DNA from 3 places in the Acinetobacter sp. GQ146 genome. Region 2 is predicted to be linked to each of the others. Evidence: predicted binding sites of a transcription regulator. Region 2 holds the regulator's gene; each other region holds the start of a gene.
The links. Region 2 encodes PhoB, which activates phosphate uptake and scavenging genes when phosphate is short. Its sites were predicted from a motif close to TGTCATNAANCTGTCATAA; they were not measured.
Positions count from the first base shown of each region.

Region 1 (5,493 bases), on a different contig from region 2:
CCAAGTTGCGGGTATTGTTTTGACCGATCATTTAATCGACCTGTTGCGACGAGAAAAAGCAATCAGTCCAGAGCTGGCAGCGCAAAATGTTTATGCACGTTGTGCGTTACAAATTCTGATTTGTCAGCATTTAGGCTTTGCTGGCGTACATTTATCGGCTTGTCATAAAAGTGATGAGCAGGAGGCTTTAGCGAAGGTTCTAAAGGAATTTCAAAATCTAACACTAGAGCAATGTGTACAAAAATGGACTGAGCTGCATCACATAGAACAAGGGGATGAATTAAAGCCTCAACTGGCAGTTCAGGAAATGACAGTTTCGGGTGAGCAGTTATTAAAATATAAGTCAATGCAATTCATGCATGACGCAATGTTTGATTCAAAGGTGGCTCGTAACATTGGAAGTAAGGTCTTTAGTTCCAAGTTTTGGTCAGGTCAGTTTGCAAGCAAGTTGTTACTCAAGTCAGAATATATTTCTAAACATGGTGTGGTAGGGTGCGAAAGTTGTGGGCAATGCCGTTTGGCAGAGACACTCTATATTTGTCCAGAAACATGTCCAAAAGGCTTGGCAAATGGTCCTTGTGGTGGAACAACTCTAGATCGCTGTGAGTTCGGAGACCGTGAATGTATCCACTCTATTAAGGCTCGATTGGCACAACAGGTTAATCAAACTGTACTGCTTAAAGAGCGAATTATTGAAACGGTACCAATCGAGGTGCGTGGTACTAGCTCTTGGAAAAATTGGTTTTTAGAAACTTAAAGCAAAAAAAACACGCCGAAGCGTGTTTTTTTTAAGGATTGGTTTAGAAGTTGTATTCCATGCCTAAACCGAAAGCTGTCATCATATCGTCTTCTTTAACCCAGTCACGTTTTTGTTGTGCAAGGAAAGTGTACATACGCGCTTGCTTATTCATCTGGTAGTCTAGACCAAGACCATATAAATCAATAGTGCGGTCATCTTGAGCGTCTGCTGTAGATACTGCAGTATGGTATTCACCTTTTAAAGACCAAGGTGAGTTATTAAAGTTATATGTTGCCGTTACACCCCAAGCTTGCTCTTCAAGAGATGCAGCCTCTTTTACTAAAGCATTAGCTTCTAATGCTGCAGCAGAAGGAGAGTCTGACAATTCTGCCTGTTGCCATAAGCCACCAAGTGTTAAACCTGAAAGCCCTAATGCTTTAAAATTATACGAGCCAGTTACGCGAATAGCATCAGACTCTACATCTTTTAGTTTGTAAGCCGCGTAGTCACCTTGTACACCGAAGTTACCAGCAACGGCTAGAGCTAAGCCGATGTTTTTGTTTTCGTAGCTGAGAGCTGTAGAAACTGAATCACCGAAACCATCGCGTTTTTCAGTAGTGTAATCTGAAGCGCTATTTTCGCCTTGCTGTGCCATTGCGCTGAACTGCAAGCCACCCATTAATTTTTTATCAGTTTCAAAGCCAATCACGTTTTTAAGACGCTCTTCACCATACATGATTTTACCCATGTCTAAGCGAGTGTGGTCATTAAAAATATCTTGATATTTGCCAGCTGCAGTTTTGAAATACGAGTCGTAGTTACCTACTTTTAATGCACCAACGCCTTCAGATTTTAAACCGAGGAAACGGTTACGTGCACTCCAGTCTGTATCAGAACCAGAACCATCAGTAGAAACAGCCCATTCAGCTTGGTAAATTGCAGAAAGGTTGTCTGTAAGTTTCTCTTCGCCTTTAACCCCTAGGCGTGAAGCATGCGAGCTTACTTCAGAAACGTCATTACCCTTGAAATCATAGTTGTCAACATTGTCGATAGATACGTTTAATTTACCGTACAAAGTTGGCGCTGCTTGTGCTGCGTTTAAGCTTAACGTTGTTACTGCTGCAGCAAGAAGCAATTTTTTCATTGAGATTTCTCCAAAACACAATTTTTATGGCAAGTGCCAACAAACTCTTATTTTTAGTTCGCTTCTGTACAATTCGTTACATAGCTCACCAACTTGCTATGCAGTATCTGCAAACTTTGTGACAGCAAAGTGAAAAATAGATGACAGTTTGATGACGAATCGTGAATAGATAACTCTCAGATTTAATTTATTTTTAATTTTTATAAAATAAAAAAATGGAGCCGAAGCTCCATTAAGTATTGTGACTACTTGTTTACTCTTCTAGAGCAGCCTTAATTTTTTCTGCCTGCGCTTTAATCTTTTCTTGATCGCCCATTTGTGCGGCATGTTTACCTAATTGATGCACATTGGTTGGAATAAGATGGAAATGGACATGTGGAACCGTTTGTCCAGCAGAGGCTCCGGTGAGTTGCATTAATACAATGCCATCAACCCCTAAACCTTTTTCCATTGCACGCGCAATTTTCTGTGTAATCTGAATGGTATAGGCTGCAGCGTCTGCTGGAAGATCCAGTAGACTCACTGCAGGCGTTTTTGGAATGACTAAAGTGTGACCTTCCGCTTGTGGCATAATGTCCATAAAAGCAAGAACTTGATCGTCTTCATATACTTTAATGGCAGGAAGTTCGCCACGTAGAATTCTTGCAAAAATATTTTGATCATCGTAAGCCATGATGCATCCTTTATCATTTTCCCTTATATCGGGGAATTTAGTCATTATTTACAATTAAGTTCTTTCTGGCGTGCTTTGATTTCGTCAAGACGTTGTTGCTCTTTCTCAGAAAACTTCGGCTTGGTGGTATAGCAGTTTTCATTACCAAACTTTGCTTTTGCTTCCGGGTCTTTAAAGCAGAAACCTTTTGATGCATAAATGACATCATGATCATTTTTCAACTTTTGGCACTCTTGCTCTGGTGTTGCAGCAAACACATTTGCCGCAACTAAAGTTGATAAACCTGTAAGACAGGCAATCAGCAACTTATTCATAAGAGTTTCCTCATTGTTTGTAACAGTATATGTTAAACACCTTATTACAATATTGGGTTTAAATCGAGTAGTTCAATGGCAAGTTATTACTCAAGTGTAATTTTGCTCCAAGATTCATAGAGTTTCACCGCACTAGAAAAATCACTTTCTTCTACTGCAAGATCACTTGCTGCCTGTATAAGACTTTGTGTTAGTGCAATTACAGGCGCTGAAAGTTTGGCATCTCTGACCAAATCTAGCGCAATTCCAGTGTCCTTGGCCAATAAAGGTAATGCAAATGTTAGAGGAAAACTGCGATTTAATACGCGTTGTGGTAATACGGTTTCAGTTACACCGCTTTTGCCACTAGATGCATTAATACAATCCAGTGCCTCATTAAGATTTACGCCATGTGCTTTTAAGGTTGTAAACCCTTCTGCAGCAGCGCATAAATTAACAGCAAGCAACATGTTGTTCACGGCTTTCACGGCAAAACCTGCACCAGAATCACCGACATGTTTAATTAGTTTGCCTATAGCGTTCAGGGCTGGTAATGCCTTGCTAAAAGCATCCGCATCACCACCGACCATGACCGTAAGGGTTGCATTTTCAGCACCAATGGTTTGCCCACTGACTGGTGCATCGAGGAAAGCCACCTGTTGAATGTTTAAAGCTTCGGCAACTCTTTTCGCTGATTCAGGAACTCCGCTGGTGCAGTCAATCCAGATACTACCAGCTTTGAGTTCAAGTCCAGCAATCAGTGTTTCGACATCTTGGCTGGTTGGAAGACAGGAAAAAACGATATCGGCTTGTACGGCTTCTTGTAGCGATACGGCAAGCGTTCCATATTCAGTTGCATGTTGCTCAGCTTTGGCAAAATTACGATTCCAAACGAATACGGTTTCGAAGTGCTTAGGAAGATGAGCTGCCATACGATAACCCATAGCGCCTAAACCAATAAATGCAACTGAATGAATCATGCTATTTCCTTTATATCTTTGTTGATCTCTGTGCTAGCCAAGCCGTGAGTTGAGGCCAAAATTGTTCGGCACTCGCTTTGCTGGACATTAGGCCTAAATGTCCACCTGGGATAAGAGTAAACGTGACATCTTGGCTGTTTGTCAATTCACATAAGGGTTTAATTGCATTTGCAGTGACAAGTTGATCAGTCTGACCTGCACCAATCAATAGAGAGGAAGTGATTGAATTTAATTGTATATGCTTATGATCTAATAGAATATTGCCATGTTTAAGACCATTTTGAAGCCAGATTTTAAAAATCATGTCCTGATTGATCCCACCAGGATAATCAATCATATTGTTGAGAAACTTACTGATCGTGGCATTCTCCTTCACGATTTCTAAATCATCTAGATTACCGAGTAAGGTTTTATAACTGGCATACCATCCTTTGGGGTCTAAAATTTTAAAACCAATCGAATTGAGCTTGCCTGGCGTATGGGTAAATTTTTTAGGAATGTTATTGGAGAATAACCATTGCTCTAAGCTTTTATTGTGCTGAATAAAATCGTACATTGCTTGATTGAGTTTGCCAATAAAGCCCGAAGCATAACTGTCGATTGGACTGCCTAACACAATCAGATTTTTAACAAAATTTGGTTGTTGTAAGGCGCTATACAGTAGGACAAAAATCCCCGCCATACTCCAGCCATGCAAGGAAAGCTGTTCTGAATGGGCATGTTCTCGAATCTGACGAATACAGTCTGGCAGGCTATAATTAATAATTGTCATGAAATCAATATGTCGATCACGAAATCCAAAACGTTTCCATTCGATCAAATACACTTCAAAGCCCTGACCTTGAAAATACTGAACCAAAGAGCGATAAGGAAACAGGTCATAAATCGCCATATTGATGGCAAAAGGTGCAACGAAAACTAGAGGCTCAAGATATTTTCTTTGATTGGCGGCGTAATAACGGACTTTAGCGTAATCGTTGAACGCTATGATGTCATAGGGTGTTGATTCGGATAGAATCAGAGCGTGCTGCTTTAAAATACGTGTTGATAAATTAGAGACTTGCACTTTTTTCTGGGCGATCCGTTGTTTTAGTTTTGACATCGCGGACATTTCTGTTGACCTGCCTAAAGATTTGCTCGAAGTCTAAACGATAATTTTACATTTTACCTTGACCTGAAATGCGCTAGGCGCTCAAAATGTTGGCAATTATTCACAAAGGCAGTTCTGAGAACTGAATCGTAGAAATGAGCCAACAAGACGACATTGAATATCAACTCGATACATTAGCGATTCGTACTGGTCATACGCGTAGTTTTGAGGGTGAGCATGGCGAGCCAATCTTTTTAACTTCTTCATTTGTTTATGAAAATGCGGCAGAAGCTGCAGCGAAGTTTTCTGGACAAGAGCCAGGTAATATTTACTCGCGCTTTACCAACCCGACAGTATCTATGTTTGAAAAGCGTTTAGCGGCCTTAGAAAGTGCTGAACGAGCAGTTGCAACCAGTTCGGGTATGGCAGCCATTATGGCTGTTGCAATGTCGTTTTTAAAAATGGGCGATCATGTGATTTGTTCACGTGCTGTTTTTGGCTCGACGGTTTCATTGTTTGAAAAGTATGTGGCTAAATTTGGTGTTGCGGTTGATTTTGTTGATTTAACCGATCT
Region 1 covers NZ_JCAXDV010000007.1:16,746-22,238, reverse strand. The annotation lists gene AC6CHI_RS11790 (methylenetetrahydrofolate reductase C-terminal domain-containing protein) at 1-757, shown strand, start outside; gene AC6CHI_RS11785 (porin) at 801-1,883, opposite strand; gene AC6CHI_RS11780 (HIT family protein) at 2,137-2,556, opposite strand; gene AC6CHI_RS11775 (YARHG domain-containing protein) at 2,601-2,870, opposite strand; gene AC6CHI_RS11770 (NAD(P)-dependent oxidoreductase) at 2,957-3,829, opposite strand; gene AC6CHI_RS11765 (alpha/beta fold hydrolase) at 3,840-4,931, opposite strand; gene AC6CHI_RS11760 (O-succinylhomoserine sulfhydrylase) at 5,075-5,493, shown strand, end outside.
Region 1: AC6CHI_RS11785 (porin) is a predicted target of PhoB. The motif match lies at 2,022-2,040, and genes of this name have one in related genera.

Region 2 (5,493 bases):
TCGGACCTGCAATTGCCACTATTATTGGCTATGCCGCAGTGCTGCTGTTTTTAGTGGTTTATCTCAATAAAAAACACCACCCACTTCGTCCTGACCGAGAATTACTGCGTCATATCAAATATCAACCTGAACTGACCCGCATTATTCTGCGCTTAGGCATTCCAACAGGCATTCAAATGGTCACGACCTCTGTCGCAGGCTTAGTGATTGTCGGAATGGTGAATCGCTATGGCTCTGAGGCGACTGCGGCCTATGGTGCGGTCAATCAGGTACTGAACTACATTCAGTTTCCAGCACTTTCCATTTCCATTGCTGCCTCGATTTTTGCGGCACAAGCGATTGGTGCGGGCAAAGCCGATTTACTCACCAAAGTTACCCGTACCGCCCTGCGTATGAATATCATCATTACCGGCATTTTGGTGATCTTGGCCTATCTATTCTCAAAATATCTAATGGCCTTGTTTATTATCGACCCTGAAGTCGTGGCATTGGGGCAACAACTGCTGTTTATTGTACTGTGGTCCATTTTATTTTTTGGTGCCAGTGCGATTTTTGCTTCGATTATGCGTGCCAGTGGCACGGTCAATGTTCCAATGCTGATTAACATTGCCGCTATCGTACTGATTGAAGTGCCGTGCGCCTATTTGTTTAGTCAATGGTTTGGCTTAAAAGGCATCTGGTATGGCTATGCTTTGGCATTTGTCAGCCTCTGCATCATGCAAGGCCTGTATTATCAGTTAATCTGGAAAAAGAAAACGGTAGAAACCTTAATTTAATCGCGCATCCGCAGAAAAACGTGCTGAATCCAGACTCAGCACGTAGCATGTTTATTTAAACCGTTTGCTGAGCGAAGTCGCCATGGCGGTCACCTTTTGATAGCCCGTAGGCAAAAGGCGTTGAATCAGATCTAGGGACTTGGCATCGTTCCCAATCAACACGCGGCGTTTGTCTTTCTGCACCGCGTTTAGAATTTGACGTGCGGCTTCTTCAGGTGGAATCCGCAATAGTTTGTTAAAGGCCCGTGCTGATTTCTCAGGGTTCATGCCCAGACTGCGCAAGCTGTCGTTCATGCGCGCATCATTGGCAATATTGGTTCGGATGCCACCGGGATGGACACAAAGTGCACTTACGCCACAGTTTTCAATATCCAGTTCTTGGCGTAAAGATTCGGTAAAACCACGTACCGCAAACTTAGTGGCATTGTAAGCCGATTGGGTTGGTTGTGCCGTTAAACCAAACAAGCTGGAAATATTAATAATATGCCCCTCACCTGTTTGCTTAATCAAAGGCAAGAACTCTTTGGTGCCGTACACCACCCCCCAAAAATTAATCCCGACAATCCATTCCAACTCATCATAACTCGCGCCTTCAACCGTCGAGCCCAATGCCACCCCAGCATTGTTGAAAATCATATTGACGGAACCATGATCTTGCACAGTTTCTGCAGCCCAAGCCCGCACAGCATCACGATCGGCCACATCCAGTTTTTTAGTGGTCACTCGTACCTGACTGTCTTTCAATAGTTCCACGGTTTTTGCCAAACCTTGCTCATTAATATCACTAAGCGAAAGATGACACCCCTGTTGCGCTAACAGCAGTGCCAGTTGTTGACCAATTCCTGAACCCGCACCCGTGACGGCTGCCACTTTATTGTTAAAATTTTTCATTTTGTTTCCTTATGGGTTGCATAGACGCTGACAATGCCATCACTGTTTTTTGATGGTCTATGCGTTTGACTGAATCAATATAAATTTGACAATAGCCATTGTCAATAATGATCAGATAAATGTGGTTTGTAATTTTCAGCCTGCTTAAATTTAGGTATTTGTGGCAATTGTTGTTAAACTATACACCGTCTTTGCTACGTTTTGCCTCTATGACTCACTCCAATACCAACGATGCAGAAAAAAACGAAAATCCACTGAAAAATAAAGAACGTCAGTTTAAAGGGCTGTCTCTGAGTGAGCGCAAACTTGCACGTCGTGAAAAATTAATTGAAGCTGGTATTGAGGTGTATGGCACCCATGGTTTTTTTGCCGTAACCGTGAAAGATATCTGTAATGAAGCCAAACTGACTGAACGTTATTTTTACGAATCGTTTAAGAAAAGCGATCAGTTATTCCAAACCATTTTTGTAAAACTGATTGATGAACTTCAGCACAACGTGATGCAGGCGATTATGCAAGCCTCTGGCAATCACGAAAAAATGGTAGATGCGGGACTCACGGCCTTGTTGAGTACGCTCAGAGATAATCCGCGCATGGCGCGTATTATTTATATTGATGCCATGCTGGTACAAGAGCTACATAATCAAGCCACCCTGCACGAAACCATGTTGCGCTTTGATCGCATGATTCATGCTTTTGTCATGTTGATGATGCCGAACCTGCCACACTCAGAACGTGAAATTTCATGGGTTTCAACCGGCTTAAATGGCTATGTCACACAAATTGCGATTCGCTGGGTCATCAGTGGCTTTAAACAGTCTTTAGAAGATGTACTGGCCTCTTGCCGCGTGGTGTTTATTGCACTGTTATCTTCATTTTCGACTAAAAAAAATTAAATTACAGCAATTTAATTTTTACGATAATTTAAATTTGATTTGTATCCAGCGAAGGAGATTGTCTAAAATTGTTCATGTTTTCGACTAAAAATTGTCACAAAACTTTGCGAAAATCGGCATTCTCCCCTATTCTGCAATGATACTGTCATAATTAATCTTTGTAATAAGCCTGTCATAAATAAAAAACGGCCTACCGTTATCATCAATAGGATATTGCGTTGTGAAAGATGACTACATACTAATCGTCGATGACGAACTTCCCATTCGAGAGATGATTCATACCTCTTTGGATATGGCAGGCTTTCAATGCTTACAGGCAGAAGATGCAAAACAGGCGCATCAAATGATTGTCGATCAACGCCCAGCGTTAATTCTGCTCGACTGGATGATGCCGGGTGGTGTCAGCGGTGTCGATCTCTGTCGTCGCCTGAAACGCGATGAAAATTTATCTGAAATTCCTGTGATTATGCTCACTGCGCGCGGAGAAGAAGACCATAAAGTCCAAGGTCTCGATGCAGGTGCAGATGACTACATGACCAAACCGTTTTCGACACGTGAATTGGTATCGCGCATTAAAGCCGTATTGCGTCGCGCCAATGCTCTGAGTGGCGAAAAAACCATTGATGCCAATGGTTTATTGCTTGACCCAGTCAGCCAACGCGTGAGTTTTGGCAATAACATTCTAGAAATGGGTCCAACGGAATATCGTTTGTTGGCCTTCTTCATGACCCATCCTGAACGTGCCTATACCCGTGCGCAATTGCTTGATCAAGTCTGGGGGGGCAATGTTTATATTGAAGACCGTACCATTGACGTGCATATTCGTCGCTTACGCAAAGTCTTAGAGCCCTATGGCGCAGACCGTTTTGTTCAAACCGTACGTGGTACCGGATACCGTTTCTCTACCCGTGCAGATGTAGCCTTAGGTTAATTTTAAATTTATGTATGAACCCTATCCTGTCCCCGAACTGGCTCGTGAACATCAAAAATTCCGTTATAGCAGTTTATGGATTTTTGCCAAGCAAGACTTACGCTTACTGGCATTCCTGCTGCTGATTGCGGGCTTTATAGGACTCGGTATAGGGTATTTCTGGATCTGCATTTTTGCTGCCTTCACCATTTTTTTTGCCTTTCAACTGCGTTCCTTGTATCTGGTCAATGAATGGATTTCCAATCGTCCCTATGATATTCCCCCCAATCTAAATGGAATTTGGGGCGCTTTGCTGTTTAATGTTTATCGTGCCCAACGCCAAGAGCGGATTGTACAAGCCGAAATGGTCGGTTTGATTGATCGCGCTCAGTCTTCACTGGTGGCTCTGGCTGAAGCCGTGGTGCTGATTGATGAACTGCATCAGATTGAATGGTGGAACCCTGCGGCTGAAAAGCTGCTCGGGATTCAGGCGATGGATCGGGGCCGTAATATCATGACCATTTTACGCCAGCCAAGTTTTATCGAATACTTCAAGCAAAGCGATCAAAACCCTGATGGCATAAAAATGAAGTCCTCGGTATTTGAAGATCATTATGTGCAAATCAAAATGACCCGTTTCGGCGGTGAAAGCCGCTTACTGGTCGCCTATGACGTGACGCGTATGCATAATCTGGAACAAATGCGTAAAGACTTTGTCGATAATATTTCACACGAATTACGCACGCCATTAACGGTACTCAGTGGCTATATTGAAACCTTTACCGATCAGGAAGATTTAAATCCGCGCTGGAAACGTGCTTTCGAGCAAATGCAGGCGCAAACCAAACGCATGAATGCTCTGGTCAATGATTTACTGCTGCTGTCGCGCTTAGAAAACAATAAACAAATTGCCAAAAATCAAATCATTGAAATGCCAAGTTTAATGAATCAATTATTTGATGATGCGCAGGCCTACAATGTTGATTATGGGCATACCTTAAATCTCGACATTGACAGCCATTGTGACTTGATTGGTTCAGATACCGAATTGGCCAGTGCCTTTAGCAATCTGATTACCAATGCCATCAAATACACCCCCAAAGGCGGCACCATTACCATGGGCTGGCATGATGATGGCGAACATGGTTATTTCACTGTGCAAGATACTGGTATTGGCATTGACCCGAAACATCTCCCGCGCTTAACCGAACGTTTCTATCGAGTCGATAGTGCACGTAGCCGTCAAACAGGTGGAACAGGGCTGGGACTGGCGATTGTGAAGCACGTGCTGATGCAACATAACGCGCATTTAGAAATTGAATCCAAAGAAAATCAAGGCTCAACTTTTAAAGTGGTGTTCTCGAAAGAACGCCTGTATCACATGAGCTAACTGATTATTTTTATAGTATTTTGAATCTGATGATTGAGATGGCTATACAGCATAGCCATCTCAAGCCGTCTATTACACGGTATGACCGAGCGCCTGCCCCATCACCACCGTTGAATTGGCTTTAAACTGCGCATCCCACTGCATTTTATTTTGTTCAAACAACACAATCGCGGTTGAACCCAAATAGAAACGGCCTAACTCCGCGCCTTTTTCGAGGAACAAATTGTGTTGGTTTAACTCTAAACGACCTGTCGGTTTTACCTTGCCAGTCGCAACCGTTTCAATCCCAGCCACAATCATCGCCCCGACTAACACCACAGCCATACGCCCCAATTCGGTGTCAAACAAGCACACCATACGTTCATTGCGCGCAAACAAACCGGGAATATTTTCAGCCGTGGTTTGATTTACAGAGAACAATTCACCAGGAACATACAGCGTTTCCGTCAGTGTGCCTGCAAATGGCATATGCACACGGTGATAGTCTCGTGGTGACAAATACACGGTGGCAAATTCACCTTCTTTAAACGGTTCAGCCAACTGCGGATCGGCAATCAGTTTTTCAACCGAAAAACTTTGCCCTTTGGCTTGGAACACTTCACCAGCTTCGATATGACCCAATTGGGAAAT
Region 2 covers NZ_JCAXDV010000003.1:48,492-53,984, reverse strand. The annotation lists gene AC6CHI_RS06325 (MATE family efflux transporter) at 1-776, shown strand, start outside; gene AC6CHI_RS06320 (SDR family NAD(P)-dependent oxidoreductase) at 828-1,667, opposite strand; gene AC6CHI_RS06315 (TetR/AcrR family transcriptional regulator) at 1,877-2,563, shown strand; gene phoB (phosphate regulon transcriptional regulator PhoB) at 2,784-3,494, shown strand; gene phoR (phosphate regulon sensor histidine kinase PhoR) at 3,505-4,863, shown strand; gene asd (archaetidylserine decarboxylase) at 4,936-5,493, opposite strand, start outside.

Region 3 (5,493 bases), on a different contig from region 2:
ATTGACTTTCTTGTTTGGATCGACCCGATCCAGTAAATCCAAACTTGGTAAGGTCGATAAATCTCGACGTTTCTGCGCTACTTGCATGGCACGCGACATTGGGCGTCCCGCTGCATCGGTCAGTGGTGCATCAAAATCAAACTCTTCATCTTCGTCTTGTGGTTTCCCTGCGGTTTCTTGCCATGCCTCTATAAAGGCTTCTTTGGACAATTCCACTTTTTCTGGCGATGTAGACGGCACCGAAGGTTCAAGGGTGGTATGCTGAATAGGGGCTTGCACAAAGGCTGAAGATTGCGCATAAGAGCTGCTAGGCGACTCAACTACACGCGCGACCTGTTGCTCTTCGGCATCAAAATCATCCAGAAAACGATTCAGCTCATCATTCAGTAAGCGTGCCTTAACCGCTCCCTCTGCGACCCCCACTGCGCCAGCTGTGGCTACCGTTGCTAGTGCTGCAGATTCCATCGCTTGCGTGGCAAACTCAGTGCTTTGCAACAATTGAAGCTCAGGACGCTGAAATGGCGTATGGACATCCGTCGCAGTTTTTGCGTTTGGAACAGCAGCCAATAACTCATCAAAGATCTCATCATCATCCCAATCCAACCCATTTTTGGCTTGAACTGAGCTCATCTCGAATTGAGCTTCTTCATGCTGCTGACGTGCCACCACTGAACCAAAATCGTGCTTTGGTGTAATGGTTTCATCTTCAGCGGCTTTCAATAAGGCTTCAATATCTTGCTTATGCTGATGATCATTATGTGTATTCAGCGCTCGCCAGACTTCACCTGAAGCGATCTTGCGCTGACTGTCCTGCTCTAATTGATGTGCTTTGGCTAAGGTTTTTTCAAACTCTTCATCATCGTCTAGATCTATCTGCGTAGGCGAGGTGCTGTTCGCTTCTTTCTGCACCATATCATCAAAGAGACGCTCTGCGGCTGCACTGGCCACAAATGGCTGCTCGGCAGTTTGAGTTTCTGCAGATGGAGTCACGTCATCTTTGGCAAGGGCTTTTGCGGGTGCAACAGCCACCACCTGTTTTTTAACCTGTGGCGTCGTACGATCAAAATCAGACTCGCTCTCAGGCACATTTTTATAAAATAAATCTTGTAAATAAGCCGGAGTCGCTTGGAGAGTTTGCCAAGTTTTATTCCACTTGACCCCAAAAGCCAAAGTGAAAAGTACCAGCCAAAACACCAGCAAGAAAAATGCAGCACCATAGACAGTCAGTAATTGGCTTAAGCTTTGTCCCAGCTCATAACCAATAATACCGCCTGATGCATTGGTCAGAGTATCTGCTGGCACTTCCCAAAACAGGAATAATAAAGTGGCTGATGCCAACAAAATAAAAAACTGCGCTGCATAGCGGAAAGGTCGGTTCAGAAAACTGCGAGGCCACCAGACTTGTACAGCTTCAATAAATAAAAAAATTGGGATGAGTAAGCTTGCCCAGCCTAAAAATCCGAACAATAAATCTGAAATCCACGCTCCAGCAACTCCACTCGCATTTGACACCTGTTGCGTATCACTGGAAATATGCATCCAACCGGGATCAAAAGGCGTATAAGTGACTGTTGCAAGGAACAGATAAATTCCAAACGAGACTAAAAATAATGTCAAAATTAAGCGCTGTGCATAAGCACCCGACACCGCAGTCATACTCTGTCCTGTAGGCATTTTTTCATTCATGTTTTTCTGGAAAACAACCTGAATTTGTTTCTTAATAAAACCTGATATTATGCACCTGTTCACGTAAAAAAGATGCAAGATTATGAGGGCTTGTTGTTAACTTTAATTCTATATAGCTCAAATCGATTTGCATGATCAATATTACCCACATTGATCACACACAACTGTTATACACTTTCACGTATAATTTCATAAATTTTGAAAGAAAAAAAGGATGTCGCGGATGAGCGTTCGTCACTCACGATTAATTATTTTAGGTTCTGGCCCTGCGGGTTATAGCGCTGCAGTGTATGCGGCACGTGCCAATTTAAAACCAACCCTGATTGCTGGTTTACAATTGGGTGGTCAATTAACCACAACCACCGAAGTGGATAACTGGCCAGGTGATCCTGATGGTTTAACGGGTCCAGCCCTGATGGAGCGTATGCAAGCCCATGCAGAACGTTTTGGCACAGAAATCGTGTATGACCATATCAATGAAGTCGACCTGAGTGTTCGCCCATTTGTGCTTAAAGGTGATATGGAAGAGTTCACCTGTGATGCCTTAATTATTGCAACAGGCGCGACCGCACAGTATTTAGGTTTAGAGTCTGAAGCGAAATTCATGGGTCAAGGTGTAAGTGCCTGTGCAACCTGTGATGGTTTCTTCTATAAAAACCAAAAAGTCATGGTGGTCGGTGGCGGTAACACTGCCGTAGAAGAAGCGCTTTATTTGTCGAATATTGCTTCACATGTGACTCTGGTTCACCGTCGTGACAGCTTACGTTCTGAAAAAATTCTACAAGATCATTTATTTGAAAAAGAAAAAGAAGGCAAAATCAGCATTCTTTGGAACAATCAAGTGGATGAAGTATTGGGTGACAACACAGGTGTTACTTCAGTCCGTTTAAAATCAACTGTAGATGAAAGTACACAAGATGTAGACGTTCAGGGCTTATTCATTGCCATTGGTCACAAACCAAATACAGGCATGTTTGAAGGTCAATTGAACTTGCGTGATGGTTATATTCAAGTGCACAGCGGTACTTCTGGCAATGCCACAGCAACATCGGTTGCAGGTGTATTTGCAGCGGGTGACGTGGCTGACAGCATCTATCGTCAAGCGATTACTTCAGCAGGTTCAGGCTGTATGGCAGCACTGGATGCTGAAAAATATTTAGATGCACTCGGCTCATAATCTTTTGCATCAAAAAAGACCGCCCAATTTGGGCGGTTTTTTTATGTATGATAGAGCAAAGAATGACACTCCGAATAAAATCATGCCACAGACTTTAGCCCCTTCTGAATATTTATTTCCTGATCCGATTGCCGCTGATCCTGAAGGACACGGACTAATTTGTATCGGTGCAGACCTCTCCCCTTCCACGCTGTATGAAGCCTACACCCATGGTCTATTTCCATGGTTTTCCGCGGATGAACCGATTTGCTGGTGGTGCCCAGAACCACGCTGCATTATTCGACCTGAGCAGTATCATCCGAGTAAATCCTTACTGCGCACCATGAAAAAGCAGGACTATAAAATTACCATCAACCATGCCTTTGAAACGGTGATTCGCTCCTGTGCCTTACCCCGTAGCTATGCCGATGAAACTTGGATTTCAGAAGACATTATTCAAGGCTATTTAAGCCTGTTTGCCGCTGGTTATGCCTATAGTGTAGAAGTCTGGGAACAGGAACAGCTGGTTGGGGGACTCTATGGGGTCAGTATTGGCCAAGGCTGCTTTGGTGAATCCATGTTTAGCCTGCGCACCGATGTCTCTAAAATGGCATTTTACACGCTCATGCTGCTCGCTAGAGAAAATAAACTGGCTTGGGTAGACTGCCAGCTAGTGAATGATCATTTACTCAGTCTAGGAGCCTGTACAATTTCTCGACAAGAGTACTTAAATTCGTTACAAGATATGATAAAACAACCCCCTATCGATTGGAAAAAGTATCAAGAGGGTGTATTTTCAAGTAAAAGAATAGCGTTATCTTCGCAGTTAATCGAATGAGAACAATAGAGGGATCTTTATGAATTCTTATCACCCGAAGTCCCTGTTAAATGATTTACAGTACTACATTACACCGCCACATGAATGCAGTTATCTTGAAAAAAAATCAGCACGGATGGTTTTTCTAGATCCAGCACATCGAATTGATGTGGTGACTTTATCTGAACTATCACGGGTCGGATTCCGTCGTAGTGGTGATTTTGTCTATCGTCCCGAATGTCATTTATGTCGCCAATGTCTATCTTGCCGTGTTCCTGTACAAGACTTCCAGATGAACAGCAAGCAAAAAAAAGCATGGAAACGTAATCAGGATTTAACCGTTAAAATTACCCAACCCAAAGATGCTAGTGATGTGCACTACGCCTTATATGAGCGTTATATTCATGCTCGCCATGCCGATGGCGATATGTTTCCTCCGAGCTATGATCAGTTCGAAAAATTCCTGATTCATACTTGTACCGAGAGTTTCTTTCTCGAGCTATGGAAAGATGATCAATTGCTCTGTGTTTCAACCTGCGATCAGCTGGATGACGGTCTATCTGCGGTCTATACCTTTTTTGAGCCCGACGAAAACCGCCGCTCTTTAGGGGCATTTGCAATCATGAAACAAATTGAATATGCACAGCAACAAGATTTAGATTATGTCTATTTGGGCTATTGGGTACCACATTCCAATAAAATGAATTACAAGTCGCAGTACACCCCTTTAGAAGTCTTGCTTGATGGTCAATGGCGTCGTATCAACCGTTCACTGAGTGCAGAGGAAATTCAACTGTTGGGAAACTCATTAATGACCACGTTGCCCTCAGGCTGGAACAATTCAATTATTAAATAAGCAATAAGATGGAGTTCGTTGGACTTTATCGATTGATTACTTAAACAGTTGCGCAAAGTCATCGCTGCAGGCTTTAACCATAATAATGGCATGCTCGCGTCCACCCTTGGGGCATGGATAATAATTTTTACGCAGATCAATTTGGTGGAAGCCTGATTTTTCATACAAGGTAATGGCCGCCTGATTACTTTCGCGGACTTCCAAGAAAATTTGCACTGGCTGATTTTTTAGTAAAGTAATCGATTGTTCCAAGAGCTGATAGCCCAAACCTTTACCCTGCTGATTGGGATGAATCGCCATCAACAGTAAATTGGCTTCGTCCAAGACTGGCTGTAAAATACAAAAACCCACCACCTGTCCAGCTTGCTCAATCACCGTACATTGATAGCTATCCACTGCATCTTGAAATTGCTTCGTACTCCATGGGTGGCTTTGTACCAATTTCTCAATTTGTGCCACCGCATTGACATCGGCTTGCTGCATTAAACGAATCATGCTCGTTCATCTTACTAATCTATATGAACTGGCATTATAAAAATTTTTATGTGAGAGTCGAAGTAAAATAGGGATATTTTTACTATCCCTATGGCTGTTGAGCATAAAGTGCCGTCTAGAAGCCTAATTTTGCTTTCCAGTTGGTTAATAAATTCACCGTATCTAAATCATTGGGATGAAAACTCGGTTTAAAATAGGCTAGCATTTCACGTCCCATACCCGCAATAATCCCCTTAGATGGGCTATAACCATAGATATAAATCTCTTTGAGGGCTTTGAAATTCAATTGTTGATCATCTTTTAATAAGCGGAAGACAAAATAACTTTGCACCACAAATAAAGTCATCATGGCGGCAATCAATGAACCACAACGAGCCAGATAAGCCTTAACCCCGGTTCCAAATACCCCTTCAAATACATCATAAGCCACAGCTTTATGTTCATTTTCTTCAATCGCATGCCAATACCACATGGTCGACATGG
Region 3 covers NZ_JCAXDV010000001.1:1,432-6,924, reverse strand. The annotation lists gene AC6CHI_RS00030 (DNA translocase FtsK) at 1-1,656, opposite strand, end outside; gene trxB (thioredoxin-disulfide reductase) at 1,910-2,863, shown strand; gene aat (leucyl/phenylalanyl-tRNA--protein transferase) at 2,946-3,680, shown strand; gene AC6CHI_RS00015 (arginyltransferase) at 3,700-4,515, shown strand; gene rimI (ribosomal protein S18-alanine N-acetyltransferase) at 4,552-5,010, opposite strand; gene AC6CHI_RS00005 (metal-dependent hydrolase) at 5,126-5,493, opposite strand, start outside.
Region 3: AC6CHI_RS00030 (DNA translocase FtsK) is a predicted target of PhoB. The motif match lies at 1,767-1,785, and genes of this name have one in related genera.